4 regions of the Shewanella sp. SM69 genome follow, and region 4 is predicted to be linked to each of the others. Evidence: predicted binding sites of a transcription regulator. Region 4 holds the regulator's gene; each other region holds the start of a gene.
The links. The regulator sigma-54, encoded in region 4, starts transcription at its own class of promoters, with help from an activator protein. The targets are predictions, from matches to a motif close to GTTGGCACGNNNNTNGNNT.
Positions count from the first base shown of each region.

Region 1: the regulator sigma-54 is predicted to act here: its motif matches at 5,180-5,198, upstream of L5M37_RS03250 (BON domain-containing protein).
Region 2: the regulator sigma-54 is predicted to act here: its motif matches at 2,861-2,879, upstream of L5M37_RS14390 (TorF family putative porin).
Region 3: the regulator sigma-54 is predicted to act here: its motif matches at 1,840-1,858, upstream of glnA (glutamate--ammonia ligase).

Region 1 is NZ_JAKKRV010000001.1:715,598-723,175, reverse strand. Features, by position in the region: gene L5M37_RS03275 (TonB-dependent receptor) at 1-1,333, opposite strand, end outside; gene L5M37_RS03270 (polysaccharide deacetylase family protein) at 1,675-2,481, shown strand; gene L5M37_RS03265 (carbohydrate-binding protein) at 2,468-2,815, shown strand; gene L5M37_RS03260 (hypothetical protein) at 3,029-3,805, shown strand; gene L5M37_RS03255 (DUF3224 domain-containing protein) at 3,935-4,339, shown strand; gene L5M37_RS03250 (BON domain-containing protein) at 4,590-5,144, opposite strand; gene L5M37_RS03245 (glutamyl-tRNA reductase) at 5,421-5,876, opposite strand; gene L5M37_RS03240 (sigma-54 interaction domain-containing protein) at 6,123-7,493, shown strand.
Region 2 is NZ_JAKKRV010000010.1:71,456-79,033, forward strand. Features, by position in the region: gene L5M37_RS14380 (putative bifunctional diguanylate cyclase/phosphodiesterase) at 1-927, shown strand, start outside; gene rimK (30S ribosomal protein S6--L-glutamate ligase) at 1,106-2,011, shown strand; gene L5M37_RS14390 (TorF family putative porin) at 2,071-2,763, opposite strand; gene L5M37_RS14395 (HU family DNA-binding protein) at 3,055-3,327, opposite strand; gene L5M37_RS14400 (response regulator) at 3,476-4,273, opposite strand; gene L5M37_RS14405 (hypothetical protein) at 4,356-4,736, opposite strand; gene L5M37_RS14410 (DUF4240 domain-containing protein) at 4,864-5,373, shown strand; gene L5M37_RS14415 (hypothetical protein) at 5,387-5,701, opposite strand; gene L5M37_RS14420 (hypothetical protein) at 5,837-6,145, opposite strand; gene L5M37_RS14425 (DUF3016 domain-containing protein) at 6,425-6,949, shown strand; gene L5M37_RS14430 (GGDEF domain-containing protein) at 6,993-7,578, opposite strand, start outside.
Region 3 is NZ_JAKKRV010000015.1:11,299-18,876, reverse strand. Features, by position in the region: gene L5M37_RS17925 (hypothetical protein) at 1-16, shown strand, start outside; gene glnA (glutamate--ammonia ligase) at 343-1,752, opposite strand; gene typA (translational GTPase TypA) at 2,765-4,576, shown strand; gene L5M37_RS17910 (hypothetical protein) at 4,842-5,072, shown strand; gene L5M37_RS17905 (GGDEF domain-containing protein) at 4,966-5,991, opposite strand; gene L5M37_RS17900 (hypothetical protein) at 6,446-6,862, opposite strand; gene L5M37_RS17895 (4Fe-4S binding protein) at 7,127-7,578, opposite strand, start outside.
Region 4 is NZ_JAKKRV010000008.1:46,938-54,515, forward strand. Features, by position in the region: gene L5M37_RS12400 (KpsF/GutQ family sugar-phosphate isomerase) at 246-1,223, shown strand; gene kdsC (3-deoxy-manno-octulosonate-8-phosphatase KdsC) at 1,223-1,774, shown strand; gene lptC (LPS export ABC transporter periplasmic protein LptC) at 1,771-2,331, shown strand; gene lptA (lipopolysaccharide transport periplasmic protein LptA) at 2,318-2,872, shown strand; gene lptB (LPS export ABC transporter ATP-binding protein) at 2,869-3,600, shown strand; gene L5M37_RS12425 (RNA polymerase factor sigma-54) at 3,708-5,186, shown strand; gene hpf (ribosome hibernation promoting factor) at 5,215-5,502, shown strand; gene ptsN (PTS IIA-like nitrogen regulatory protein PtsN) at 5,505-5,948, shown strand; gene rapZ (RNase adapter RapZ) at 5,945-6,799, shown strand; gene L5M37_RS12445 (HPr family phosphocarrier protein) at 6,786-7,061, shown strand; gene mgtE (magnesium transporter) at 7,306-7,578, shown strand, end outside.

The sequences.
Region 1 (7,578 bases), on a different contig from region 4:
GCGCATGCTTGAACTGGCTAGCATCGTTGGCATCTAGGCTCGTGAGCACCACTTGATAGGGACCTGTGGCATCGTAACTAAAGCCACCATCGACACTGCCTTGACCATTAGGGAAGGCGGGATCGCCAATTTTGCCGCCTTGGTCCGTCGCAGGGATCCACCAAGAAGATGAGCCGCCTTGGGTGCCGCCATCTGAGGTCGATTGGCCAATGACGCCGCTAAGGGTGAAACTGTCCCCGACGTATTTTCCGGTTAAGTTGAGTACGTCAGACTTCATATTGACCGCGTGGCGTACCACAGGGTTATAAATAATCGACGCATACGCTGGCAGAATCGTTGCCGATGCTGTGCCGCCTTGGGCGTTATTTACTACGTTGGTGGAGCCCGAACCGCGGGCGCCAACGGTTAAGAAGTTATGGTTTACGTGGGGGATATCGAGTTCAAAATTAAAGTAATCTAAGGTGAACTCTGTTTTTTCAGTCGGTACAAATTGCAGTGTAACTTGGGCACTGGTCCTTTCACGTTCGGCCCTAAATGCTTGTGAGCCAATCCCCCACGCCCCTACAGTTGATTCTTGGTTTTGTGCAGGATCAGCGGAAAAGTACTCATAGTAACCGCTGAGCGATTCTAATACATGCCGACCACTGGTGAGTTTTTCTACTGAGTAAGCGCCTAAAATACCAAATTTTTCATCATCATTTTTCCAGCTTCCAACGAAAGATCCACTCGGATCTGTTTCATCGTACAGGCTGCTTTGGCTCAACTCACCCGCCACTTGATAAGTGTGAGCATCGAGATCTAAGGGCTTACGGGTTTTGAGATCGACAGTGCCGCCCAGCGCACCTTCTTCAAGGCTAGCGGTTGGCGTTTTGTGGACTTCAACCGCACTGACTTGCTCGGCTGACAATAATTCCATGTTGAAGGTACGAGTGGCAGGACCAAGATCATACCAAGAGGTGCTGGCAACGGTTTGACCGTTCAGCAAAATACGACTCTGTTCTGGCGCTGTACCGCGAATGGTGACCCCACTCACTTCACCGTATTGCCTATCGACCGTTACCCCAGAAATGCGCTGCAGCGCATCACCAATGTTTTTATCGGGAAACTTACCGATATCTTCCGAGGTGATGGCATCGACCGTGGAGTCGGCGAAGCGTTTGGTATTCATTGAGGCTTCAATCGAGCGACGTATGCCGCGTACTTGGATTACCTCAATATTTTCTGCAGTTGCCTCTTGTTGCTCCGCCGCGACTGCGGTTGAGCTCATCCCGAACAAGGCGTTAGCGATACATAATGCGAGCAAAGAGCTCTTAAATAGTTGACCTTCTGACATGTTATTGCATCCCTGTAGTGCTTTTATGTTGTTTTTTTCTCCAGTTAACTTACCTGTTATCGAATTGTTGATGCGGTACTTTTCACACTAGGATTGGTATTTTTCTATTGTCTTTGAAACCTTGGGTAAAGGATGGTTAACTGGGTGCAAAGGCAGAATCTATCGACTTAGCGTTGAAAAGTATGGCTTGTTGCTAGGATGGTATAACTAATGCTGGTGGGATTACTCACTATAGATAAGCTAAACGGATGAGTGAACTCGCTGTCTACAGGTTATGAATTAACCAGTGCGTAAAGAGAACTAACTTATTCATCTTTAAACATTATTTATAGGATGAAATCATGAAACTGAAATCGATAGCCGTTGCAGTTGGGCTTTGTGTTGCGAGCTTGAGTACTGGCTTAAGTGCGGCCTACGCCAGCGATAAAACCATTTACCTTACCTTTGATGATGGTCCAATTGACGCGACCTTAGGGCTGTTAGATGCGTTAAAGGATGCCAATATTAAGGCAACGTTCTTTATTAATGCGTTTCATATGTATGGCGAAGGGGATGAAAACGAGGCGTTAGCGGCTGTTGCCCTACAACGTTTGCTAGACGATGGTCATATTCTGGCAAACCACAGTTACGATCATATGCTGCATAACTGCACTGATGGCGTGCAATCTGGGGCGGCATATTGTAATCAAGTTGGACTCTGGCCTGTAAAATCCTATCAAGATGCGGCCACCGATTTCACCTATTTTGTGACGAACACGGCCAAAGTGGTTGAACTTATTCCTAATGCCGCCAGTTATCCCAATAACAAGATGACTAAGTTGGCACGTTTGCCTTACACCAATGGTTGGCGAGTGACCAGTAAACTCAAAGGCGACGGCTTGTGTGCGACATCCGATACTGTGCCGCCTTGGGATCCTGCTTTTGCTTGTACCGCAGAAACCTCGACCAACAGTTCGCAAGTTGCGGTGCAAATTCAAAACATGCTCGCCGAGAGTGACTATAAAATATTTGGCTGGGATCTAGACTGGGGACCAGAGGATTGGGGGGTTGCCTTTCCCGCTGAATCTATAGCCGATGGGGTTGAGCTGGTGGGCAAAAGTCAATCAAGTGATCAACACCTGCGCAGGAACGACGATGAATCCGCTTAACAGTCGTACGCAGAACTTAGATTGTAGTGATGGTTTACATAACGGGAAAGTGGTTATCTTGACCCACGACTTCCTGTTTGAGAATGCTCACCGCGGACAAGGTGCAACCATCAACTTGCCTAAAATTAAGCGTTTTGTTGAAGAAGCTCAACGTCAAGGGTATCGTTTTGATACGCTAGATAACTATGCCCCTGCTTGGCAGGATCAGCATAATTATCAACTACCTGAGTTTGTGTCCTATCAAGATAAAATCTATTCCCTAGTGCAAGCACATTTCTCCCAAAGCAATTGGCAACCAAGCCAAACCCCAGCCTTGTGGAAAAACGAAAAGTAGTGATGTATTGGGCTGAGTATTTACTCGGCCCATCATATTTGTCGAGTAAAAGGCATGTTGCTGAACTTAGCCTGACAAAATTCAAAATAGCGGCATTTTTTACACTTTACCCACTTCGCTTTAACTCAGTATCTGTAATACTGCTCCGACATTGATTTGAAGTTTATCGGTGTTAGAAAAGTAGCGCATAACGAGCGCGATTGGGGAGAGAAGATGAGTACGTTTGTAAAATTAACCATAGCGGCAACCTTAGTGGTATTAGCCTTACTTGCTGCGGGTATTTACCGTTTCAACATGACCAATGATGATATTTATATGGTGATGGAAGATGGACAGGTGATGCAATACGATGAAGCCATGGCGCATAAAAAAACTCAGGCTCAGGCGAATGAGATCGAAACTGTGACACCTTTTGAGGTAAAGCCTGTGGCGAATGCATCGGAAGTGATGCTCAAACTCTTTAGCTTAAATACCGCCAATCCTGTTGAAATAACGCTGCCTGAGGGCGGCAAGTCCGTTGCACTGACACATTTTATTAAGATCAAGCAAACAGAGTTTGCTATGGGCGACTACCAAGATGGTGAGGTAAAAGGTCGAGCATTACTCGATTACTTACGCATTACACCATTAAATTTCGATCCCGCTCTAGAGCCGGACACCCAAAGTGATGCATCGATTCAAGATGATCCTAAAATGCAAACTATGCCCTTTGTGGCGCCCTTTATTGTGACGACTCAAGGTTCAGGCGTATTTTGGTATCTTGGATTGTTTAATCTGGATTTTAAACACAATAGCTTGAAACACTTAGGCAGTGTCATGCTTGGCGATCGAATCGAGGTGGATAGTATTGAACCTGTTTATCCTTTCGAAGCCCCATTCAAAATTGCTGTGACTTATCGCGATAGAGCGTCTGACCAACCCATGTCTGAAAGCCCTGAAATAGTCAAAACCATAGAGATGATAGTGAGTGAGACCAGCATACATAAGTAGCGTGTAAATGCCATTATGGATCTGCGCAGGCTTATGCTAAGTTGTTTTTCGGTAAGTGGGTGATGTTTGCTTCAGTAGCAAGCGTTAGCAGGTAATCGGTCAGCATAAGATTTCGACAAGGAGAGTGTCATGCAAGTTAGCAAAATCACTGGGAAATTTGATGTTAAGCTCACTCCTGATAGCCCCTATGCTACTGGCATTGGTGGTGTGACGTTAGGACGTATGGGCTTAGATAAAACCTTTTATGGTGAGCTTGAGGGGCGCAGCAAAGGGGAAATGCTCAGTGCTATGACGTCAGTCAAGGGCTCAGCTGGCTATGTGGCCATTGAACAAGTGGTTGGTAATTTGTGCGGTAAGCAGGGCAGTTTTGTATTACAACATTTTGGCATTATGACCGATGGACAAAATCGTCTGATCTTAGAAGTGGTACCCCATTCTGGGGCGGGGGAGTTGCAGGGGTTAACTGGTACTATGACCATCAATATTGAGAATGGCCAACATTTTTATGCATTCCAGTTTGGCTTTGAAGCTTGAATAACACCTGTGTTTTAGCTCAGTTTTCTGTAACTCTTCTCCTTTATGATCATTCGAGTCATCTTAATTCACCCCTCTTAATTTAAGCGAGTAAGTCTTTTCGATTGAGTCTGAAAATGGGCATAAAAAAAACCAGCTGAGGCTGGTTTTTTTGATTCTTTTTTCATAAAGCACTATCGAACCTTAAGTCTAGATCGGCGTGCTGTTACTTAAAATACGTTTAATTTAAAAAATGCCGTTGTCGCGAGAGTTAAGACACTTTTTTAACAACTTTAATTTTATCAACGACCTTTTTCACATCGTCGGTATTTTCGGCAATTTTCAGTGCTAGTTGACGTTCGGCATCGCTGGCAACTTCACCTTTCAATGTGACTATGCCATTGGCAACATCCACATTAATTTGGGTGCCGGATACGTCAGTTGAAAACAGTAAACGCGTTTTGATGACTGTGGCAACTTTAGAGTCAGTTAAGGTGGCAACAACTTCACTGGTGCCTTCTTTTTCATTCATCACAGTGAGTTGGTTATCGACATCTTTCACCCCATCTAAGCTCTTGATGAGCTCTGTGGCGAGGGCTTTATCCACACTGCTTTCCACTTTACCTGTTAACGTCACTTTACCATCTTTGACATCTGTAATGATGTCGAAGGAATTGAGATTCGTGTTGAGCAGTAAAGTGGTTTCTGCTTTACCATCGATCCACGCATCCTTGGTTCCGCCTTTCCAATCTTGGGCGGCAGCCACATTTAAACTGATTGAACCGACAAGTAAAGCCACTAGTACTGATGCTGTTGTAGTTTTCATAATCATATCCTCCGTTGTTTTCTCGAAGCTAGATAATGCGCCAATCGTGCCAATGTTTTTAAGGTAATGATTTTTAATGTTTTAATTGTTTTACCTGGCGTTTTTATACCTTGGTGTTTTCCTTTTGGTCGGTCTTTTTTACCGACAAAATGTAATTTTTTCTGGCATGCTGAGCCATCATTCGAGCATAAAAAACCGCACTCATCAGTGCGGTATTATGTCTGTAGTAAAAGTGGAGGGGAGTCGGTTAAATATGGCTCACTTAGCGACAGGGAATTAATGGTGATTGAGCGATCCCGTACCGTCGTAACTCATTTGCAGCCAAGCGGCACCCTCTGCAAGTTGGTTTGCAAGTTGTGGCTGATGCGCTTGCCTTACTGCTTGTTTTATTTGGATTAGCACTTGCTGCTCTATGTCGACAAGGGCGGTCATAGCCTGCGAAATTTGGCACTGTTGCAACAATTCTGTTGCTTGAGTATAAGTGACGGGCACGGTGTGACTTAGGCCATTAATTGGCTCGTCAGCCAAACTTCTCAGCTGTTCAAACCGAGTTAACATTCGTTGGTGGATGTTAGCTTTGGCGGAAAAAACACGCTTAAGATTATAGTCTTCGACATACCTCCTCGCTTGGTTGTAAAATGTGAGTCCTTCCTGATTCAGCTTGATGATTTCATCGATCAACATGATATCGGCGCGGATATCAGTCTGATGTTGCACAACATTAGACTTCATTATGGGCCTCCTAATGCCAGTGTTCGACATAGATTGTTTAACTGCTTGGGTAAACTGATTTTGTTTCGTTCAGCTACCATGCATATTCTGTTCTCGTTTTTAATGATATTTTAACAGGCTGATTTTTAGACTGATATTCTCAGTTCATCGAGATATCATCTTAGAACATCGGCAACTATTACCGTTGCTGTTGTTAAAATTTCATGGCTGACATACAGTAGTTTTTCATACAGGGAGTAGATACGCATGGCTCGACTGACACTTTTTTATCACTTGCAGGATGTTGGCGCCGAGCAAGCAATCATCGAACTTGCTGGCGCTGCTGACTTTAATAAGCTACGCAGTGTCGATGACTTACCTTGGATAGAGCAGCTAGGGGCAAATCACGTCGATGTTGCCATTATTGAGTTATCCAGTCTTAGTCGTGAAGATTACCTTGTGCTGCTGGATAATGCGGCCATGTCAAATATTGAGTTTATTTTTCTCTCCGACGGTCAGCCAAACCCCAATCTTGATCAGTTAATGTCTCATTTTGCTGGTTACCACTTTCGCAAACCTTACGATATGCCGCTAATCAGCGAAATTTTTGCTGATTTTGCACAGTATTTAGCATCATCGCCTAATCGACTGCATCCTTTTGCTAGCGAGCTAGACCAATACGGTTTGCTTGTTGGTTCATCAGCTCCTATGCACAAGCTATATCGCACAATTCGTCGCGTTTCTGCGACAGGCAGTAATGTGCTGATTATTGGGGAAAGTGGGGTCGGGAAAGAACTGGTTGCTAATACCATACATCTTGCCAGCCCTAGGGTGAACGAGCCTTTTATTGCGATTAACTGTGGTGCATTAAGCCCAGAATTGGTCGACAGTGAGCTGTTTGGTCATGTCAAAGGCGCATTTACGGGGGCGAATCGGGATCACAAAGGCGTATTTGAACAGGCTGAAGGCGGGACCTTGTTTCTCGATGAAGTCACCGAAATGCCGATTGATCATCAAGTGAAGTTACTCAGAGTGTTGGAAAATAGCGAGTATCGTCCTGTGGGTGGCGACAAAGTGCAACGTGCAAACGTACGTATTGTGGCAGCGACTAACCGTGATCCCATAGTGGCGATAGAGGCTGGGTTATTTCGAGAAGATTTGTACTTTCGTTTGGCTCAGTTTCCCATTCGCGTTCCGCCCTTACGGGAACGTGGCGAGGATATTATTGGGCTTGCGCAGCATTTTCTTGCCTATCGTAACGTGGCCGAAAAGCAGAATAAGAGCTTAGCTGAAGACTGTATTCAGATGATTGCTAAGTACCCTTGGTCTGGTAATGTGCGCGAATTAAAACATGCAATTGAGCGAGCCTATATTCTGGCCGATCAGGATATTTTACCCAGCCATTTACAGCTACCTCAGACGAATGAAGTGGGTTTATGTGGTGGTGAACAAGTTGTTATCCCCCAAGGCATGCGCTTAGATGATTTAGAGAGAATCGCTATTTATCAAGCACTAGAAACCACTCAAGGTAATAAAACGGATACCGCCGAACAACTGGGGATCAGCGTTAAAACCCTCTACAACAAGCTCAGCAAGTACGAGCAGCAAGTCGAGACCGGTGAAACGACTGCTGAATAAACATTAATTATCAAATTAATATTGAAACAGAGCCAAACTTTATACTCTTTTTTTTGTAAATAATAACTCCTATTCTACAGCCCTT
Region 2 (7,578 bases), on a different contig from region 4:
ATCGGTGTGGCTTTTTATAATGAAGCGGCTTCGAATAGTTCTGAGCTGATGAAATGTGCCGATATTGCCATGTATCGCGCTAAAAAAATGGGCCGAAACCAGATTCAGTTCTACTCAGAAGCTTTAGATAAAGAGGTACGTTACCGTAATCATATCGAGTCGAGTTTGCGTACTGCCTTAAAAAGAAATGAATTTAAGGTTCATTATCAAGCGCAAGTGAATGCGAAAACCCATCAGCTGGTGGGGATGGAAGCCCTCGTCCGTTGGCAGCATCCTGTGGATGATATTATCGCCCCAGATCAGTTTTTACCCATAGCCGAAGAGATCGGATTAATGGAGGACATTGATGACTGGGTACTTGAGCAAGCCTGTACACAGGCATTGAGTTGGCTAACCCAATTACAGCCAACAGGGAAAGAATTCACCATTGCCGTTAACCTGTCTGCATCGCAAATTGGAAATGAGAACCTGTTTGATAAAATAGCGAGTACGCTGACTAAGACAGGACTTCCTGCTGTAGCATTAGAGCTTGAAATTACTGAAAATTGCCTTATTGAAGATCCCCATGAACATGCCAAAATGCTCGATAGAATCGCCGAGTTAGGGGTGCGTTTTGCCCTCGATGATTTTGGGACGGGTTTTTCGTCCTTAGAACATATCAAATTGTTTCCCATTAGCGTGCTGAAAATCGATAAAAGCTTTGTCGCTTCCTATGATAAGGATGAGAAAGACACTCGTTTACTCGCTGCATTACTTAACTTCGCCCATGGGTTTAATGTCATATCAGTAGCTGAGGGCGTTGAAACAATTGAGCAGGCTGAGTTTTGTACTTCTCGCCATTGTACTGTATTACAAGGTTATTTATTTTCTCGTCCCTTAGATGCAACGGAGTTTGAGGCTAAGTATATTTTGCCGCTGTTAATTTAAACGAGTTCCGAATGTGATAGGTCTTGAAGTATTTCATTAGCATAATGATTTCGTCTGGTGAGGAATATTTTCTTGCTTTACACTGAGCAATAGACAAATATCAGCCCCTTTTTCTGTCGCTGTGCTTTTGGTGCCGCAGAACGGTTTATTCACTCATGCTTAAGTTGGTCACTCAGCAATGAAAATAGGTATTTTATCCCAATTCCCCCAGTTGTATTCAACACAACGCTTAGTCGCGGCTTGCCAAAGTCGTGGACATGAAGCGGTCGTGATCAATACGCTGAATTGCTACATGAATATTAATTCTATTAAACCTAGCATTCATTATGAAGGTACTGAATTAGTTGGGTTTGATGCCATCATTCCGCGTATTCATGCTAGCGTGACTTTTTATGGTTGTGCCGTTGTACGTCAGTTTGAAATGATGGGTGTATATGCCGCGAATGATTCAATCTCCATTGCGCGTTCGCGGGACAAATTGCGGGCACTGCAACTACTTTCCCGCAAAGGGATTGGCATGCCAGTGACGGGTTTTGCCAATAAGCCAAATGATATCCCAGATCTCATCAATATGGTGGGCGGCGCTCCGTTAGTCATTAAATTACTCGAAGGCACTCAAGGGATTGGTGTCGTACTCGCTGAAACTAAAACGGCTGCTGAGAGCGTGATTGAAGCATTCTTGGGGCTCAAAGCGAATATCTTAGTACAGGAATACATTAAAGAATCCAATGGTAGTGATATTCGTTGTTTTGTTGTCGGTGACAAGGTTGTTGCTTCGATGAAGCGTCAAGGTCCCGAGGGCGATTTCCGCTCTAATCTGCATTTAGGTGGTTGTGGTGAGGTGGTAAAAATCACCTCTGTTGAGCGTAAAATGGCTATTGCCGCTGTGAAGGCGATGGGATTGGTTGTCGCGGGAGTAGATATTTTACGTTCTAACCGTGGTCCACTGATCCTTGAGGTTAATTCGGCGCCTGGCATTGAAGGGATTGAGCAAACAACAGGGATTTCAGTGACTGAGCCCATTGTTGAGTATATCGAGAAAATGGTTGCGGCCCGTAAAACGAACAGGTCAATTATTGCCTAGTAGGTGATTGTGATAAAACGACGCCACTTTTTAAGGTGGCGTTTTGTTATGCTTAGAGCCTATAGATCAAAACTGTAGGAATATCCGAGTACTAGTTTGGCATCATCATCGGTGAGATCGGTATCTGAGACCATAAATGACACTGTGCCTATGCTGGTATCTGCACTGAGAGTCACGTTATAGTCGGCATAATTATCTTCGCCAAACCAGGATTGGACGACATCACCGTTTGAGTAACCATAGTGCACTGATAAACTCAGCTTTTCAGTGAGAGGAACGGATACCGTCGCGGCAAGATAACTGAGATCTTTATTATCTAAAGGATCGGCGGCCAGATCGTCACCGGCATTGATGACTTGGGAGTAAGCAAGTTCGAGCCATTTCCACGTGACAGCAGCATGGAGCTCACCAAAATCAATACTGCCTGGTGCGTCTGGATAGGCGTAGTAGAGATAGCCAAAGTCGTAGCTGATGTCTTCGGTAATACTGCCGCCATAACCTGCATATAGATCAAGCTCGTAGCTAGTATCATCACCAAAATCCACATTCGATGCCCAAGTTCCCGCATAAAATCCAGAATCGTGGCTGTAGTCAAGGCCACCTTGGATTGCGACCGCATCTTTAGTTTGGGTCGCACCGCGCCATAGATAATTAGAGGTACCGCCAATGTTGCCTGATACGGCTGCAAAGGCGTTGCCTGCCAGTAACATTCCCGTCGATAAGGCCAAAACGCTGTACAGTGATTTCTTCATGCTCATCCCCTCGATTGACTTATTTATCGATTCACCATTGGCACACTCAAAGTCAGCTGTGTCCATTAGTGCATCTTGGTTTTTTCTAAGGAAGGATTTGCTAATCACATGCCACTATTACAATGTCATGTAAAACAAGGTGTTATAACTCGCAATGTTAATGAAATGTTTTTATTTGCCAGTTTGTGGGGCAGAGGCGCACTTTTGTTGTGCAAAAAATATTCAGTGCTTCACTGGGATTGGGCAAAAAAAAACGCCTCACAATGGAGGCGTTGTATTGAATTTTATAACTTAGTTTACGCTGTCACGTAGGGTTTTACCCGCTTTAAACTTAGGCACTGTCGCTTCAGCAATTTGAATTTCTTTACCCGTTTGTGGGTTACGGCCAGTGCGAGCGGCACGAGTCGCTGTTTCAAAAGAACCGAAACCTACGATGGAGATTTTGTCACCATTTTTCATTGATTCGGTAATAGCTGCTTCAAAAGACTTCAATGCGCGTGCTGCTTCTACTTTCGTTAGATCGGCATTTTCTGCAATTTTGGCGATTAGTTCAGTTTTGTTCATTTTTATTGTCTCTTCTTTCCGTAGATTTATTTGAAATAAGCGTGCCTAACATGCCATAAGGTTTAACACTTGGAAAGCCTTTTGCGTCTAGCGTGCAGCAGGATGTTCAGTAAAGCGCAGAATATTTACTCAGTTCGTGACTTAAGTTTTATTCTTCTAACAGTTGATAGAGTAATTTTTTAACAAGTTTGGGTTCAAAGGGTTTGTCACATAAGGCATTTACACCCGCTTGGGACACATTGCTGAGGTGGGTATCGTTGGCTTCGGAAGACACCATCAAGATGGGAATGTGTGATTGTTGGCTTTCATTGCGGATAAATTGTGTCAAAGCTAGCCCATCTACACTCGGCATATTGTAATCAGTGATCACTAAGTCGAACATATTGTGTTTCATTAACGCTATGGCTTGCGCGCCATCCTCGGCCTCGGTAATTAGCTTCATCCCTAAGTTACCAATCGTACGTTTAATGACGTTTCTTGCCATACGGCTATCATCGACCACTAATACACGTACATCTTGTACATCGAAATTACTCAGGTCGAGTTCATCGTGGCTGAGTAAATCAATCGTGGCATTCAATGCTGTACCTAAATGGTCGGCACTGAAGGGTTTAGGTAGAATCGCTACTACACCCGATTGGCGGAATATTTCAAGTTGCTCACGGCGGCACTCACTCGAGACCAGCATAAATTGGATATCTTTGCAGTCAGCGTTGGCCCTTAAGTAGCCCAAGAGATCGATGGCAGTGCCATCATCGAAATGCATGGCGCTCGCAATAAGGTCAGGTTTATGGCGAGCAATAATATCTTTAGCCGCTTCTATGTTTTCTGCGGTTTGAATGCTGAGAATGCCTTCTTGTTGTAAGCGCTGAATAATAATTCGACGCTGTGTCTCTGAAGGTTCTACTAAAAGAATGGAAAGTTCGCTGGGCGATAAATGGCTCATAGTCTACTTCAAGTTAAGAGTCGTAAGTATTTTACTGGGTCGCTAAGCTACGCTATTGATAACAGCTTAGCAACAAAGTCCATTACTGAGTTTGGCGGGTCAAATAGTGTCTCGTGACCTTAGAAAATGCGATCCAATACTGCACGAGTAAAATAACAATAATGCTCACTGTGAGTGGCAACATAGGAATGTTGTGGCCAGAAACAACCACTTTTACATCCTCAGGGGTAATGCGATAGGCAATAATTGCTGTAATCCCCAGTGCCGAGAATCCTAAGGTTTGCATGCCAATATAAATTTTCAACACTAAGCTAGACCACGGCGCGCGTATGAGTATGCCAACGAGCACGGGGAGGACACCTAGGGTGAATACATCAAGGGATTGAGTCATCACAGTACGCCAAAGTGCAGCAATGCTGAAGAGGCAATATAACGTGATCAGTAGTATAAGACGTTTAGGCATAAATGTATGTGTAGACAGGTAGCGTAGAAGATGAGCAAGTGTAGGAAATGCCCTAATCCGAGTCCAGTATAACCGTAATATCGTGTAGAATATGCCTTTTTGCTAGAGGCTCTAATAGGTGACGTTTATGACAGAAGTTGAGTTTTGGGGGTTAGTCACGCGAACGGAAGCTGCGCAATCACAGGAGTCTTTGACTCAAGCACTGAAGCAGAAACTTGCCGAATTGAGTAATGAAGAGTTAAAAGCTTTCGATAAAATCTTTGGTCAGCAGATGCGCCGTAGTTATTTGTGGTCTGTTTGGGGGGCGGCTTACATTATTACGGGCTGTGATTCTGAATATGCTTTTGCCGAGTTTAGGTGTTTTTTGATTTCACTTGGTAAAGAAATTTTCGAAGGTGTGGTTAATCAGCCTGACACCCTAGCACGTTTAGTCGCTTGGCCAGAGCGAGATGCCTATGCTTACCCTTTTGTAGATGAATACGACCTTATCGCAGGGCAATTATACGAAGATAGAACTGGTGAGGAACTGCCCTTTATGCCATCGGGCAAGGCGACGCCCGTGGGGAAAAAATTTAGCACTAAGCCCAAGGATTTAAAGCGGCAATACCCTGAGCTGAGTGCCCGTTTTCCATTTTAGTCTTGGCAATACCTTATGAGCGTAAGCAAGCGTTGGTAGTGACATCGAAGGTCATGCCGTATTTAGGGCAGATGTCGCTCATAAACTCATGTTCTTGCGCGGTTAATTGTTGACTAAAATCTTGCTTAAGCTGCTCTGTCATTTGATGTTCAGCCGCATTTTGCATCTGAGCCAATTTGCTCAAATGAGTGTTAACTGCCTGTTGCTGGCTGATGGTCAATGGCGCAGCTTGGCTTGAAATACTTACGCTAGTTCCGATTGTCAGCAGTGCCAATAAAGCGAGTTTTCGTGAATATGGGTTGAATAGATAAGCCGTTTTTAGGTTCATAGGTAAGCTCCAAGTTAAAAATTACGTTTAACACGTTAGTTCTAAATCGTGCATCCTTAGACGGTAAAGAAAACGAGTTGTACTGTGAGGAGCGGAGTTTATTGTATAAATATTGAACCTATGCTGAATGGTTAGTTAGTGCTCATTCTTCATTTCTTCGCATTGAAATCCTTGCTTACGAGTATCGAACTGGCACATAGATCCACATTCCCAAGGCACATTGTCGTAGAAGGCAGATTGTTCGCGTGCAAAATCGCGGCAAGTATTATAGCTGTCAAAGTTATCGGTTTTTTTATACTTTCCTGAATCATAGCCATGGTTGTAGATAAAGGCTGACCAAGTTTTAGGGCCAGTATTTTTGTCACTCGGGGAGATAAACCAAATCGCACTTACGACGCAGGTAAACAGGATAAGAATGAACACAGGTACAACAGGGAATTTCATTTTTTATTAAGTGGGCAATGTAAACAATAGCGGAAGGATAACGCTTTTTTTGTCGTTATGCGCGTGAAATGTTCACAAATTGATAACTATGCACTTACTTGGTGCAATTCCGATACAAAAAGATACGTATTGGTTGTGGTGGTTAAATAATATTTACTTAATTATACAAAAGCTTACGGCACATTTGCTGTACTTATATCAGTTTTGCGTTAAGCTCTAGTTCAGGTTAGATTTTGTACTGTAGTTCTCAAGAAAGTTATTTAGGCCTTGGAGGCAAACATGAAAATTCAGTCCCTTTTACTCGCAGGTGTATTAAGTTGCAGTGCGGCTTGGGCGGCCGATGAAGCGCCTGTGGATCCCGTCACCGAAGATGGTGTGGTTAAAATTGTTTGGCAAAGTCCTAAAGATTATCGCGATATAAAATCATCAGGGGAGCTCCAATCCCGTTATGAGAAGCGCTTATTTGAGACCTTAACTGAAAACATCAATAAAGAAGCCGCGAAGATTTTAAAGCCAAATCAAAAGCTTGAAATGACCATTACCGATGTTGATCTTGCGGGTGATATGCGTCCAACATTTGGTGCGACCGCCAATGATTTACGCATTATCAAAGACATTTATCCGCCGCGTATGACTTTTTCTTATCAAGTCATGGAAAACGATAAAGTGATTATCGCGGGCGATGAAAAACTGTCGAATATGGGGTTCATGGATGGGATCCAATCTTTAAATGATAAACCTTTTATGTATGAAACCAAAATGTTAACCGAGTGGTTAAAGAAGACGATTGCCCCACAACTTTAATGACTCATATCGGTTGCTAATGCTGAGGATTTAAGTTGTTTAGCTATGCCGTTAGTGCCTGAGTGCCGATAATTAGATGATTTTCTAACAGGTAAAATCCGTTATTTGCGGATTTTGCCTGTTTTTTTGCCCTAGCGCTTAAGGTAGATAGACTATGTTCATGGGCGTTAAAGGTGAGTGCTGGTGGTAAAATGCCTACACACAGACTGATCAATTGATGGTAACAGGCTTCACCTTTTCTATCGTCGGCGAGCATTTCTTGGGCCTGCCAGTGCTCGGCGCTATAAAACAAATGCTTATGGGTTTCAAAATCCGCTAGAATTCGCTGGCAACGGCTGATCATATGCTCACAGGTGCTGATAATTACAAAGTCATCGCCGCCGACATGGCCAACAAAGCAATTGTCGCTTTTATACTTCAGTAACAGATTCGCCACTTCACAAATCACTTCATCGCCACGGCAAAATCCATAAATATCGTTATAGGGCTTAAAGTTACACAGATCAAAATAGGCTAGATAAAAATGTTTCTTTTGGATCTTAAGGCGTTTTAATTCCTCTTGAATGGGCACATTACCCGGCAAGTCTGTAAGAGGATTCGCATGGCGCGCCATCTTAATTCTGTGCTCT
Region 3 (7,578 bases), on a different contig from region 4:
TAACCAGCTTAGTTGAATAAAGCGTGGACACTTAACAATAATGGCGCGGTAGTTAACTTCCGACTATATAGGTGGTTTTTCTGCTGCATCCATGTTTAGTTTAGATCGGTTTTTAACCATCTATCTCTATTGTTGCTGTTGCCGCGGTGTCTGGCGTGCCTTCTCTGAATGATAAAAGAGTGGTTGGCGATGATGCCTATTTAGAGAACAACGCGATGATTGAATCAGAATAAAAGTTGTATATACCTTCAAAATACAAAAAGCCCCGATAGCGTTGCTATCGAGGCTTTTATATTTTCTGTATCAATTACATAAAGCGAGCCAGTTGTATAGCGATAGCCATTACAGGCTGTAGTACATTTCAAACTCAAGTGGGTGAGTTGTACGTGCTACGCGCTCAGCTTCTGCTGTTTTCAGTACGATATAAGATTGGATGAAATCTTCACTGAACACGCCGCCTTTAGTCAGGAACTCATGGTCAGCTTGCAGATTTTCAAGGGCGTTTTCTAATGACGTTGCCACTTGTGGGATTTCAGCCGCTTCTTCTGGAGGCAGATCGTACAGATCTTTGTCCATCGCTTCACCTGGGTGGATCTTGTTTTGGATACCGTCAAGACCCGCCATCAGCAGCGCTGCGAAACCTAAGTATGGGTTTGCATGTGGATCTGGGAAACGTGCTTCGATACGACGGCCTTTAGGGCTTGGTACCACTGGAATACGGATTGATGCAGAGCGGTTACGGGCAGAGTAGGCCAACATAACAGGTGCTTCAAAGTGTGGCACTAAACGCTTGTAAGAGTTAGTGCTTGGGTTAGTGAAAGCATTCAGCGCGCGAGCGTGCTTGATGATACCACCTATGTAGTACAGAGCCGTTTCACTTAAACCTGCGTATTTGTCGCCAGCGAACAAGTTAACACCGTCTTTCGCCAGAGATTGGTGAACGTGCATGCCGCTACCGTTGTCACCAACGATGGGTTTAGGCATGAAAGTCGCCGTCTTACCGTAAGCGTGTGCCATGTTGTGCACTACGTACTTCAGAATTTGGATTTCATCCGCTTTCTTAGTCAAGGTGTTGAAGCGAGTTGCGATTTCGTTTTGACCTGCTGTCGCCACTTCGTGGTGATGCGCTTCAACCACTTGGCCCATTTCTTCGAGCACTAAACACATAGCGCTACGTAGGTCTTGTGATGAGTCAACCGGTGCAACTGGGAAGTAACCGCCTTTAACAAATGGACGGTGACCTGTGTTGCCGCCTTCGTAGCTAGTGCCTGAGTTCCAAGCCGCTTCTTTAGCGTCGATCTTAACGAAACAACCTGACATGTCAGTACCGAAACGGACATCGTCAAATAGGAAGAATTCTGGTTCTGGTCCAATCAATACAGTATCAGCGATACCAGTAGAGATCAGGTAAGCTTCTGCTTTTTTAGCAATTGAGCGTGGGTCACGGTCGTAACCTGTCATAGTACCGGGTTCAAGAATGTCACAACGGATCAGCGCTGTAGTTTCTTCGGTGAAAGGATCCAGTACAAATGTCGTTGGATCTGGCATCAGTACCATGTCTGATTCGTTAATGCCTTTCCAACCTGCGATAGAAGAACCGTCAAACATTTTGCCGTCTTCGAAGAAATCAGCATCTACCTGATGAGAAGGAATAGATACGTGCTGCTCTTTACCTTTAGTGTCGGTAAAACGTAAATCAACGAACTTAACTTCTAATTCTTCAAGTTGCTTTAAAACTGATTCAACTGACATTCTCAAGCCTCCGGTAGGGTAAAGGGATGCCCCTTCTATAATCTTTTAACTCAAGTGATTTATCTTGAGCCAAACTTACGAGCTATAAAGCGATATCCATGCCAATAATTTAACTTACTGATTAACATGGTTTAAAATCTTTGTTGCACTTAATTGGATTCGCGTGCGCACCATAATGGTGCTTTTGTCTGTGGCATTTTGGTGCATTACTCCATTTTGGTGCGCACTGAATTGATTCATGCAAACCTTAAGCTGGGACGCACAGCGATAACATGCACCGCTTAATATGGCAATGAGATGGCAATGACACTTTGGCTTTCACTATCTCAGTAAGTACTGCCTCTGTGAAGCTCGCACATACTTTTAGCACAGAACGGGACTATTTATCACCGCATAACCTCCGCATAATTGTCATAAAACCATGCTAGTCTGTCCAACTATGCCATGCATTATCAATCCAATAGTGGTTTATTATCATATTATTAGGAAAGAGTTCGTTCTCATGTGCGAAATGTCTTTGCTGTTCACAGGCCAAGTGAAATCAGTGATGCGTAAGAAAGGTATCCCGTGACAATGAAGTGAGTCTTAATGTCATCGGGTGTAAACGCCAACATGAACGTTAGATTAAGTGTGCCGCAGAATTTATTGCAGTGTGTTCACGTGGTAATTTCTCTGTACCTAAGTCGATTTTGCTGATGCTTAAATCGACATTAGCAGGGCTAACATTGAATACGAAAAATAGCAAATTCAGCTGCTTAACTCAGATTTTTCCTATGAATATGGCAATTAAACAGAGCGTTAACTCTGGCTACAGAGGATTTCACTCAGTGGATGATTGACGGAAATTACCCAAGGATTGGCGGATTGTTTTATAAGTGTTCAAAAATAATCCTGTGCGCCAAGGCCGCTCTGGAGTAGAATGGCACGCTTTTTATTGTGGTAGATCGAGCTCGATCACCATAACGAATTACTGAAATATCCCTATTTTTGTTTGATGGTAAGAGGTTTATCCGTGCTAGAGAATTTACGTAACATCGCCATTATTGCACACGTTGACCATGGCAAAACGACCCTGGTAGACAAGTTGCTGTCACAGTCAGGCACCCTTGCAACCCGAGGAGAAGCCACTGAGCGGGTGATGGACTCCAACGATCTTGAAAAGGAACGTGGGATCACGATTCTGGCAAAGAATACTGCCATCAAGTGGAACGACTACCGTATTAACATCGTTGATACCCCAGGCCACGCCGATTTCGGTGGTGAGGTTGAGCGTGTTCTGTCTATGGTTGACTCAGTATTATTGCTAGTTGATGCCGTTGACGGTCCAATGCCACAAACTCGCTTCGTAACGAAGAAAGCGTTTGCTCAAGGCCTAAAGCCAATCGTTGTTATTAACAAAATTGACCGTCCAGGTGCACGCCCAGATTGGGTTATTGACCAAGTATTCGACCTGTTCGATAACTTAGGTGCAACTGACGAGCAGCTAGATTTCCCAATCGTTTACGCTTCTGCGTTAAACGGTTTTGCAACTTTAGATCCGGATGTAGCGAGCGATGATATGACGCCGCTGTTCCAAACTATCGTTGAAAAAGTATCTTTCCCAGATGCTGACGCCGAAGGCGCGTTCCAGATGCAAATTTCGCAAATCGACTACAACTCATACGTGGGTGTTATCGGTATCGGCCGCATCAAGCGTGGTAGCGTGAAAACGAACCAACAAGTGACTATTATTGGCGCTGATGGCAAAACTCGTAACGGTAAAATGGGCCAAGTATTAGGTTACATGGGTCTAGACCGTACTGAAGTTGAAATTGCTAACGCTGGCGACATCGTTGCTATCACTGGTTTAGGCGAGCTGAAAATTTCTGACACTATCTGTGCCGTTGGTGCAGTAGAAGCTATGCCACCTTTGACTGTTGATGAACCTACTCTGACCATGACTTTCCAAGTTAATACTTCACCTTTTGCAGGTAAAGAAGGTAAGTATGTGACTTCACGTAACATTCTGGAGCGTCTGCAAACAGAATTAGTCCACAACGTAGCACTGCGTGTTGAAGAAACAGAAAGTCCAGATCGCTTCCGTGTATCTGGCCGTGGTGAATTGCATTTATCAATCTTGATTGAAAACATGCGTCGTGAAGGTTACGAGTTAGCCGTATCACGTCCAGAAGTTATTCTGAAAACTATCGACGGTGAACTGTGTGAACCATTTGAAACCTTGACTGTTGACGTTGAAGAAGAAGATCAAGGCACAGTAATCGAGAAATTAGGTACCCGTAAAGCTGAAATGAAAGACATGCAGCTTGATGGTAAAGGTCGTGTACGTATTGACTTCATCATCCCAAGCCGTGGTTTAATCGGTTTCCAAACTGAGTTTATGACTGCGACTTCTGGTACAGGTCTAATTTATCACTCATTCGACCATTATGGTCCGCACAAAGGTGGCGATATCGGTCAACGCGCTAACGGCGTATTGATCTCTAACGCAACGGGTAAGGCTCTGACCTTCGCACTGTTCGGTCTGCAAGATCGCGGTCGTCTCTTTATCGGCCACGCCGCTGAAGTATACGAAGGCCAAGTGGTTGGTATTCACGCTCGCTCAAACGATCTGACAGTTAACTGTTTGAAAGGTAAGCAGCTGACCAACATGCGTGCTTCTGGTACTGACGAAGCCCAAGTGTTGACTACGCCAATCACAATGACACTTGAGCAAGCGCTTGAGTTCATCGATGATGATGAATTAGTTGAAGTAACGCCTAAGAACATTCGTGTTCGTAAGAGACACTTGACTGAAAACGATCGTAAGCGCTTTAACCGCGGTTAATGCCAGTCTGTTAATTCAGGTGACACGCCCTTAAGGTGAGTCAATCGGTTTAAAAAGCCCTGCATAGGAAACTGTGCAGGGCTTTTTGTTGGGATAAATTGAGTAATAGGTATTATACCAATCACATTAAATAGCTAATCAGTTCAGAGCCTTACAGGTATCTCAATCCAAGGCGCATTGACGCAGAAATGGTTATTCCCTTTTAAGTCAATGCAACACGGGAGTGGGATGCCTGTGTGGCTCCTGAAGGGCGGCTGTTCACAACATGGCAACGCGCTTTATACTGCGTTTAAGGCTTTCGACAGAGCACCACTATGCCTTCAAGCCTTCGCCTTGTCTAAAGCGCGTTGAACTCCCGCTGAATGAACAGATATTTAATACGATTGGTATTAGTAGTCCTCATCCATCACCCGTATGCAATTGCGCCCTGCGGATTTTGCGCGGTAGAGAGCGGCGTCCGCTTGGCGAACGAGTTCTAAAGCATTTTGTTTGTTAGAGGGTTGCAGATAGGCGACGCCTGCGCTCACTGTTACAATCCCAAGGTCGGTATTTGCATGCGGAATGGCAATGGCTTGGATCAGTTGATGGATGTGCTGTGCTGTCTCAAGTACGGTTTGATTATCGACATTTGGTAATAGAATGACAAATTCTTCGCCGCCGTAGCGAGCGACTAATTCGCCCGCTCTGCGACCGGACTGGGACAGTGTACTCGCTAATTGTTTAAGGCAATCATCTCCGGCGAGGTGGCCATAGTGATCGTTAAATTGTTTAAAGTGGTCAATATCGAGCATGATGAGGGCCAGTGATGAATTGCTCCTTTGTCCACGACTCCACTCCGTTTGTAACATCATGTCAAATAGGCGGCGATTGCCGATATTGGTTAAACCGTCGGTATTGCTGAGTATTTCAAGTTGCCTATTGGCTTCTGCCAGCTCACTAGTTCGAGCTGTGATCATGGATTCAAGTTCGACGTTACGTTCCTCTAATCGCGCGATCGGGTAAATTTCCCCTTTGTGGGCTAAGCCGTAGGGGATGGATATGCCACTGTGGACAATCATCCAGTCGTTGTTTTCTCGGTGAAATATCAACACTAGCCGTGCTGTTTCGCGGGAAAGCATAGGATTAGGGATAGGTAAGTGGATATGGAAAAAGGCAGTCACAACCACGAGGTTGTCGGCAAGGTCTTGTAAAGAAAGATCTAACATTTCGATGTGGATTCGCTCAGGCACTTGTGCAAAGTCCTGACGAGTGATTCGCACCCATTCTTCCCTGCTGGTGACAAGCTGGTCACTGCTCCCTGCATAGCCGCTAAAGTTATCACTAAAGCGACGAGTTAGCCTGTCATCACGGGAGGCATACATCTCAATATATTCGTCAAATAACGAATGGATCAATTGCTGTCGGTCGGGTCGCATAGGTTAGCTCCGTTGGGGAACATAAAACCATTTTTCTAATATCCGTATAGGAATATTATCTGCGATAAAGTCTAGCTGTTGCCTGATTGTAATCAATTTTATGACGTATATATTAAAAATACTGTAGAGAGTGATGTAAGCCATTATCTGCAGTATGTTTTGTGAGACAAAATTTTTGCATTCACCTAATGTATCATTTAGCCCAAGTATTATTTAACACAAGCCTGCTGGGATTATTCAAAATCAGGCAAAGCTCGTTGGTATTGCTTAGCAGGGGTTGCTGATGAGAGGTTACTGGATTGCGTTAGCTGAGTGTGTCACTAGGCGGCACGTGAGGTCTTTTCTGGATAGTATTTGGCAGTTGCTTTATTGCTAACGCCTATCTCGCTGTGGTGCGGCCGAGGACGTCGGGATACTCGATAGGACTTAGAGCCCTATCGAGTGAGCGTCAAGCTTATGACTTAGCTTTATCTGCCAATTTTACCGCATTGACACTTTCACCTTTGAAGCTGATAGTCACATTTTTCTGAGCGACTTCATTATCTTTGAGCAAAGTCTTAGTGGTTTCTGCCAGCATTGGAGAAGCTGCATTTAACGCACTAAGATCATAGGCCCAAACTTCTAGATCCGCTTCATTATAAGTGCTAGCAGGCGCACCTAATTTTTCAGTGATTGTTTGCTTGGTTGAGCCTTCTTTAATGCCGAATGTATTTTTAATCGCTTCATTCGTTGCGCTGTCTAACGCATTGGTTGCCGTATCATTCACTGTGTCAGTGACAGATTGAGTTGCTGATTTAACGATTGAATCGAATGGGCCAGCATAAGCAAATAATGGCAGAGCAGTAAGAGCGATCAATAATGATTTTTTCACACAATAATTCCTTTGGTTAATACATTCCTTTATTAAATGCGCGCGAATTAGACCAGTAATTAGATTTCGTGTCAATTAAGCATCTGTTCTATATGATTTTATTTTAATCCTTTCAGATTATTCCTACTAAGTGGGTCAACCTTTAGTTGTACCTAAAGGTTTCCATTTTGAGGTTTTCTAGTCTTATCTGCTGCTGTTTTTCAATTTCGTTAGTGTTTTATTCCATCGCAATTGGATCCCATCATATGTGTCATTTTAGGTGTTCTAGTGCCCAATTCTATTAATCACTTGGATCAATTCCATGCGGATGTTGTCTGGTGTTTGGCTATGCCAGAAACCTGCTAAGTAAGCGCCCAGCGGTAGGATAAATAATGCGATAAGCACTAATGCGAGCAATCCCTTATGACCGAGTCTGTGGCCGGATTTCAGTCCAAGGCCGAGGGCGGCGGATTTAGGGCAAGCTGCGACACAGCGCATGCAGGCTTGGCACTCGTCACTGCGAACCGTGGTTTTAGTGTGCACTATGATGTTTGCTGGGCAAGCGCGGGTGCACTTGTCGCATTTCATCCCTTTTGCTTCGATAAGGCAGTGCTGGGTATTGCGGCGAATTTTTAATGGGCTTGCAAAGCTTAAGATCCCAAGCATAGCACCATAGGGACACAAGTAACGGCAGAATCCCTGACGACGCCATGCAGCTAAAGCGAGGATCAGCGCAA
Region 4 (7,578 bases):
AACACGTTATTGTGCGTGAATAGCTAACGCAGCTGAACTTGACGAGTCGGATCAATCGCTCTAGCCTGCCGCAATTGTTTTGCTGTTTTCGGTAATTAACCACAGCAAGACATAAGCTAAATTGTCTGAAAACAAACTAATACTTGGCAGAAAGCCTATTACATATCATCTTTATCGCGTACCAAATTGTGCTATTCCAATCCCATCAATGGGGCGACAAAGACAATGCAAAAAGAGAGATAGACATGGTAGACAAATCACAACTGCGCCAATGGGGTTGTAAAGTTATCGACATTGAAAAGTCAGCCCTAGACAATCTTTATCAATATGTTGATTCGGCTGAATTTGCAGAGGCTTGCGAGTTGATCCTCAACTGCACAGGCAAAGTGATTGTCATGGGAATGGGCAAATCGGGCCATATCGGCAATAAGATTTCTGCCACCCTCGCCAGCACAGGAACGCCCGCATTTTTTGTGCATCCGGGGGAAGCCAGCCACGGCGATCTGGGTGTATTGGCCGATAACGATGTGATTTTAGCGATTTCAAATTCTGGTGAGTCGAGTGAAATCCTCACCTTAATGCCAGTCATCCAACGTATGGGCGTGCCTGTTATTGCGGTAACGGGTAAACCCGAATCGAATATGGCGCGATTATCTAAAGTGCATTTATGTATTGAAGTCCCAGAAGAGGCTTGCCCACTTGGACTTGCCCCAACGTCGAGCACTACCGCGACCTTAGTGATGGGCGATGCCATCGCCATTGCGCTACTACAAGCGAAAGGCTTTACCCGTGATGATTTTGCAATGTCCCATCCTGGCGGTGCTTTAGGACGCAAGTTATTGTTAAAAGTCTGCGATGTCATGCACAGCGGTGATGACTTACCGCTCGTTAACCACGATATTTGCATCACAGAAGCTCTGTACGAAATCTCCAAGAAAGGCTTAGGCATGACGGCGATTATCGATGATCAGCGCAAGCTGGTTGGTATCTTCACCGACGGTGATTTACGCCGCGTTATTGATGCCGAAGTGAATTTACGCACGACGCCCATTGCCGATGTGATGACCCGTAACTGCGTCACGATCACGGATAATGTATTGGCCGCCCAAGCACTGCAAGTGATGGACTCAAAAAATATCAACGGATTAATTGTTATCGATAAAGATCGCCATCCTATCGGCGCTCTTAACATGCTAGACATGGTTAAAGCAGGAGTCATTTAATGCCACAGCAAGGATTTTACGGCCCAATCAGTGATGATGTGTGGCAACGCGCGCAAAAGATTAAACTGTTAATCTGTGACGTCGATGGGGTGTTTTCCGACGGCCGTATTTACTTGAGTAATAGCGGCGAAGAGCTCAAAGCTTTCCATACCCGCGACGGCTATGGCGTGCGATCACTACTCACCAGCGGTTTCAACCTCGCCGTGATCACAGGACGTCAATCCAAAATCGTTGAAAACCGTATGACAGCCCTTGGTGTTACCCATATTTACCAAGGCGTAGACAATAAGTTCGAGCCCTATGAAGCATTGCTCGCACTTTATGGTGTCACCCCAGAAGAAGTGGCTTATATCGGTGATGATATTGTCGATCTCCCCGTGATGAATGTCGTCGGTTTAGCGGTCAGTGTTGCTGACGGCCACCCCTATGTACGCCAACACGCCCATTTTGTGACTACGCTCAATGGTGGCCACGGTGCACTGCGTGAACTCACAGATCTGTTACTCCTAAGTCAAAATAAATTCACTTCGGCCCATGGAATGAGTATATGAGTCGTGTGACACTCGCGATTATCGCTTTTTTTGGAACCGCACTAGCGCTTTACTGGCAGGTCCAGAACAAACACAGCGGTGATTCCGATAACAGAGTAAAAGATCAAAATACCCCAGATTTCATCGTTGAAGATCTGCGCAGTGTTGAGTTCAATGAGCAAGGACTAGTGAATAGCCGTGTGACGGCGAAACACATGGAACATTATGATTCAACGAATCAAACTTTCTTTACTCAACCTGTTTATCTTGTTTATCCAGACCAAGGTAAAGCACAATGGCAGCTCAGGGCTGATCAGGGCAAGCTAAACAAGGAAACTGGCAAGGTTGTATTAGAAAATAATGTTATTATCGATGCCATTAGCCCAGAAGAACCGATTCAGACCTTGTCCACCAGTTATCTGGAACTCGATCTCAACACTATGATAATGACCTCTGACCGTACCATTTACGTCACAGGGAAAGATTTTAATATTCAAGGCCAAGGCCTTTATGCCGACCTCAACGCGCAAGAAGTGCAATTGACCAGTCAGGTAGTAGGAACATATGAAGCAAAATAACGTATTACTTGCCAGCCTAATGCTAATTATGAGCATGAGTGCTTTCGCGAAAGTGGGCGACTTAAAGCAAGAAGTCAAAATTAAAGCTGTGAGCCAAACTGCGGATATCAAAAACAACCAGATCATCTTCTTTGGTCCAGTTGAAGTTACCCAAGGCTCAATAAAAATCCAAGCAAATGAACTGCGTGCATTTTCCGCTGAAGGTGAAAATAGCAAAACTTTGGTCGCCACAGGCAACCCTGCTACGTATAGCCAAATATTAGACGATGGTCGCCCAGCATCGGCAAGCGCGAAAGAAATTCGTTACGATATGGCAAGCCGCACCTTAACACTGAAAGGTATGGCGTCATTAGATCAAGCAGGTAGCCAAGTTACAGGCAATTTAATCCGCTATAACATGATTCAACAGAAATTGATGGCCGAGAGTACTGGCAGTGGTGACGATCGCGTGATCACTATTATTCAGCCTGAAAACTATCAAGATGATGCTAAATCAGACGCTCCGGCGGATAAACCTGTAAAAAAGCAGGACTCTAAATGACCCAAATCACCTTAAGAGCACAAAATCTGGCAAAAAGTTACAAGAGTCGCCAAGTGGTTAAAGACGTCAGTCTGACGGTAAAAACCGGTCAAGTCGTTGGCCTACTCGGTCCAAACGGTGCCGGTAAAACCACGACCTTTTACATGGTTGTCGGGCTAGTGAAGAGCGATAAGGGGCATATCTTTATCGACGATGATGATTTAACCGCAGATCCTATGCATCTGCGTGCCCGCAAAGGCATAGGTTACTTACCGCAGGAAGCCAGTATCTTTCGTAAGCTAACTGTTCATGACAACATCATGGCCGTACTGCAAACTCGTAAAGAACTTAAAAACGAAGAACGAGAAGAAGAACTAGAACATCTGCTCGAAGAGTTTCATATCACCCACATCCGTGACAGCCAAGGCATGTCATTGTCGGGTGGCGAACGTCGTCGCGTCGAAATTGCGCGGGCTTTAGCCGCTAATCCTAAGTTCATTTTGCTCGATGAACCGTTTGCCGGCGTCGATCCTATTTCGGTTATCGACATCAAGAAGATTATCGAACAACTCAAAAGTCGCGGCCTTGGCGTACTGATCACAGACCATAATGTCCGCGAGACATTAGATGTATGTGAACATGCTTATATTGTGAGTCACGGAAACCTGATTGCCGAAGGAACTCCAGCAGAGATCTTAGACAATCAGCAAGTTAGGGCTGTGTACTTAGGTGAACAATTCAGGCTATAGTTAATCGAGCGAAGCCAATGGAGGCAATTTATACCGCCATTGGGCTTCACTCAAGATAATAATAAGCGACCTCATCTAACAATAATAACGTAGGGATCAGCGGTAACATGAAAGCGTCACTCCAGCTCAAACTGGGTCAACAGTTAACCATGACGCCACAACTACAACAGGCTATACGTCTGTTGCAACTGTCGTCACTGGAACTGCAGCAAGAGATCCAGCAAGCATTAGATTCTAATCCCCTTCTCGAGCTGGAAGAGGAGCAATTCGACGCCACTAAAAACCCTGTAAACCAAACGCTATCCGATACGGATTTCAGTGAATCTAGCACTCTGCCACCAGAAAAAGACAGCTCCACCATAGACACGGCAGAGTCGCTAACCAAAGAATCCATGCCCGATGAGCTCCCCATGGACACCACATGGGATGAAGTGTTTACCGCCTCCCCAAACTCAGGCCCCGGCGGCAGTCGTGAAGACGATATGCCCTTCCAAGGCGAGACCAGTGAAGGTTTGTACGAACACTTAGAATGGCAAAAAAACCTCACGCCGTTTTCTGAAACCGATTTAGCCATTGCCACCGCCATTATTGATGCCATCGACGATCAGGGCTATCTCACCCAAAGCACTGAAGAAATTCTCGAAGCCATGGGCAATCCTGAAGTTGAGCTTGACGAAGTCGAAGCCGTACTCAAGCGTATTCAGCATTTTGATCCCATAGGCGTTGCCGCCCGCGATTTAAGTGAATGCCTGTTGATCCAACTGTCGCATTTCGCCGCTGATACTCCCAACCTAGAAAACGCCCGTATGCTGATCAAAGATCATTTAGATCTGATCGCCGCCCGAGACTTTAGGTTATTGATGCGTAAGACTAAATTAAAAGAGGATGAATTAAGGGATGGTATAGCACTTATCCAAACTCTCAATCCTCGCCCAGGTTTGTTGATCACACCCAATAATGACGAATACGTTATCCCAGATGTGTCTGTGTCGAAGAAAAATGGCCGCTGGGTCGTTGAGCTTAATCCTGACTGCATGCCCAAAATCAATGTAAATCAACATTATGCTTCTATGGCACGCAGCACAAAAAACCAAGCCGATAGCCAATTTATTCGCGGCCATCTGCAAGAGGCTAAATGGTTTATTAAGAGTCTAGAAAGCCGTAACGACACTTTGCTTAAAGTTGCTAATTGCATAGTGCAATATCAGCAAGGTTTCTTTGAGTATGGTGAAGAAGCCATGAAGCCTATGGTGCTTAACGATATTGCTGAAGCGGTAGAAATGCATGAGTCCACCATCTCACGGGTCACAACTCAAAAATACATGCATACCCCTAAGGGACTTTTTGAACTAAAATACTTCTTCTCTAGCCACGTCGGTACTGACGATGGTGGTGAGTGCTCATCCACAGCAATCAGAGCCTTTATAAAAAAACTGGTGGCAGCGGAAAACCAGAAAAAACCATTAAGCGATAGTAAGATGGCACAACTTCTGGCAGAACAAGGGATCAACGTAGCCCGCAGAACCATTGCGAAGTACCGAGAGGCTATGCTTATTCCACCTTCTAATCAGCGTAAAAGTTTATAACCTACAGTGGATATCGGAGGACGTTTCTATGCAAATAAACCTAAGTGGACACCATGTCGAAATTACCGAATCGTTACGTGCATATGTAGAAGAAAAGTTTTCAAAACTTGAACGCCATTTCGAACAGATCAATAATGTGCACGTTGTGCTCAATGTTGAGAAAATGCAACAGATTGCTGAAGCGAGAATAAACCTCATAGGTGGTGAAGTTTTTGCAACTTCAGAGCATGCTGACATGTATGCCGCTATAGACGCCCTGATTGACAAGCTTGACCGTCAGGTTATTAAACACAAAGAGAAGTTAACAAAACACTAATAATGGAACTTTGTACCATACTGCGGCCGGAGTGCACTACCTGCGCCACTCCGGGCAGCAAGAAAAAGGTACTGGAACTCATCAGCGACTTAGTCGCTGCCCAGTACCCGACCCTCTCATCTCAAGAGATATTCGAAAGCCTAGTGGCGCGCGAAAAGATGGGGAGCACAGGTATAGGTAACGGCATCGCCATTCCACATGGTCGACTAGCCGATATAGATCAGCCCATTGCCATACTAATTAAGTGTGAAGAGCCGATAGCATTTGATGCTATCGATAAGCAACCTGTTGATATTTTATTTGCACTACTGGTGCCTGCAGACCAATGTCAGCAGCACTTAAGTACCTTGTCTTGCATGGCCGAAAAGCTGAGCGACAAGCAAATATTAAAGCAATTACGCAAGACGCATGATGAAACGGAACTCTATCAGGTAATCACTGGATGAAACTGGTCATAGTGTCGGGCCGCTCAGGCTCAGGCAAATCTGTCGCCCTTAGGGTACTCGAAGATCTCGGCTATTATTGTGTCGATAACCTTCCCTTGCCATTGATTGGCAGTTTGCTTGAGCAACTCAAAGGCAGTAACGATCTCGTCGCCATCAGTGTCGACGTGCGTAACATGCCTGAGCAGGATAAGGTCTTAGTGAAACAACTCGCTAGCCTACCTCCAGATACTGAGTTAACGAGCTTCTTCCTTAACTCCAGCGATAAAATTCTGCTCAAGCGTTACAGCGAAACCCGTCGTTTGCATCCTTTGTCGAAGAGCCGAGTCTCTTTGCAAGAAGCAATAAAGCTGGAGGGAAAACTGCTCGAGCCTATGTCAAAACTGGTCGATCACTACATAGATACGTCGAATTTGAATATCTATGATTTAAGCGACCAAGTCAGACAAATTCTCCTTGGTAGTGTCGATAAAGAACTCGTGATCAACTTCGAGTCCTTTGGCTTTAAGCACGGAATGCCCACCGAAGCCGACTTTATGTTCGATGTACGCTTCCTGCCCAATCCCCACTGGGAGTTGGCGCTGCGGCCATTGACTGGCTTAGATGAACCCGTAGCTGAGTTCTTAAATCGTCAACCACTGGTTAATAAGTTCATCTGGCAAATCGAAAATTTACTGGAGACTTGGCTGCCGCACCTCGAGCGTAACAATCGCAGTTATTTAACTGTGGCCATTGGCTGCACAGGTGGACAGCACAGATCGGTTTACGTCGCAGAGCAATTGGCAAAACGCTTTAGTAACGGTAAACATAAAGTTTATGCCCGTCATCGAGAGCTCAATAATGCCAAAACTTGAACGTCAGATAACCATCTGTAATAAGCTCGGTTTACATGCCCGTGCCGCCACTAAGTTGGTGGTACTGGCTTCCGAGTTTGATGCGACCATCACCTTAATCCAAGGCGATAAACAAGCATCGGCCGCCAGTGTACTTGGCTTACTGATGCTTGAAACTGGCATGGGTAAAACCATCAAGCTGATCGCCGAAGGCCCAGATGCAGAGCCGGCTCTCGATGCCATTTGTGCCTTAATCGACGCTAAGTTTGACGAAGCCTGTTAGTTTCACTTCACACTAAGCACTTCATCGTTAGTTTCACTTCATGTCTAGTTTAAAAAACTTGCCATTCAGACATGGCAAAACATTTGTCGCTCGACGATACAAGCCACAGGCGATTACACTAGCGGTCATTGCGCGGGCCTTACCTTAGCCGCCTTAATCTATGTCATCGACTGACGCTTAGTCACCACTAAATCCTAGCCCAACACTAAGATCTCAAACCAATTTGCCGCACAATGGAGGACAAATGCCCGTAGATAATGCAGAAAACGATCACACCGGACATAGTCTTGACCAGTTAAACCAAGCGCTTAGCAGCGGCATGTTCGTACACGTGCGCAATATGCTGCAAAAAATGGCCGCCTCAGATATCGCGCTGATCTTAGAATCATCACCGCCAAGTGCCAGACAAGTATTGTGGCAGCTCATCGATCAGGAACAAATAGGCGACATACTCGATGAGTTGAGTGAAGAACTCAAAGACCCACTGATCCGCAGCATGAGCCCTGAGCGAGTCGCG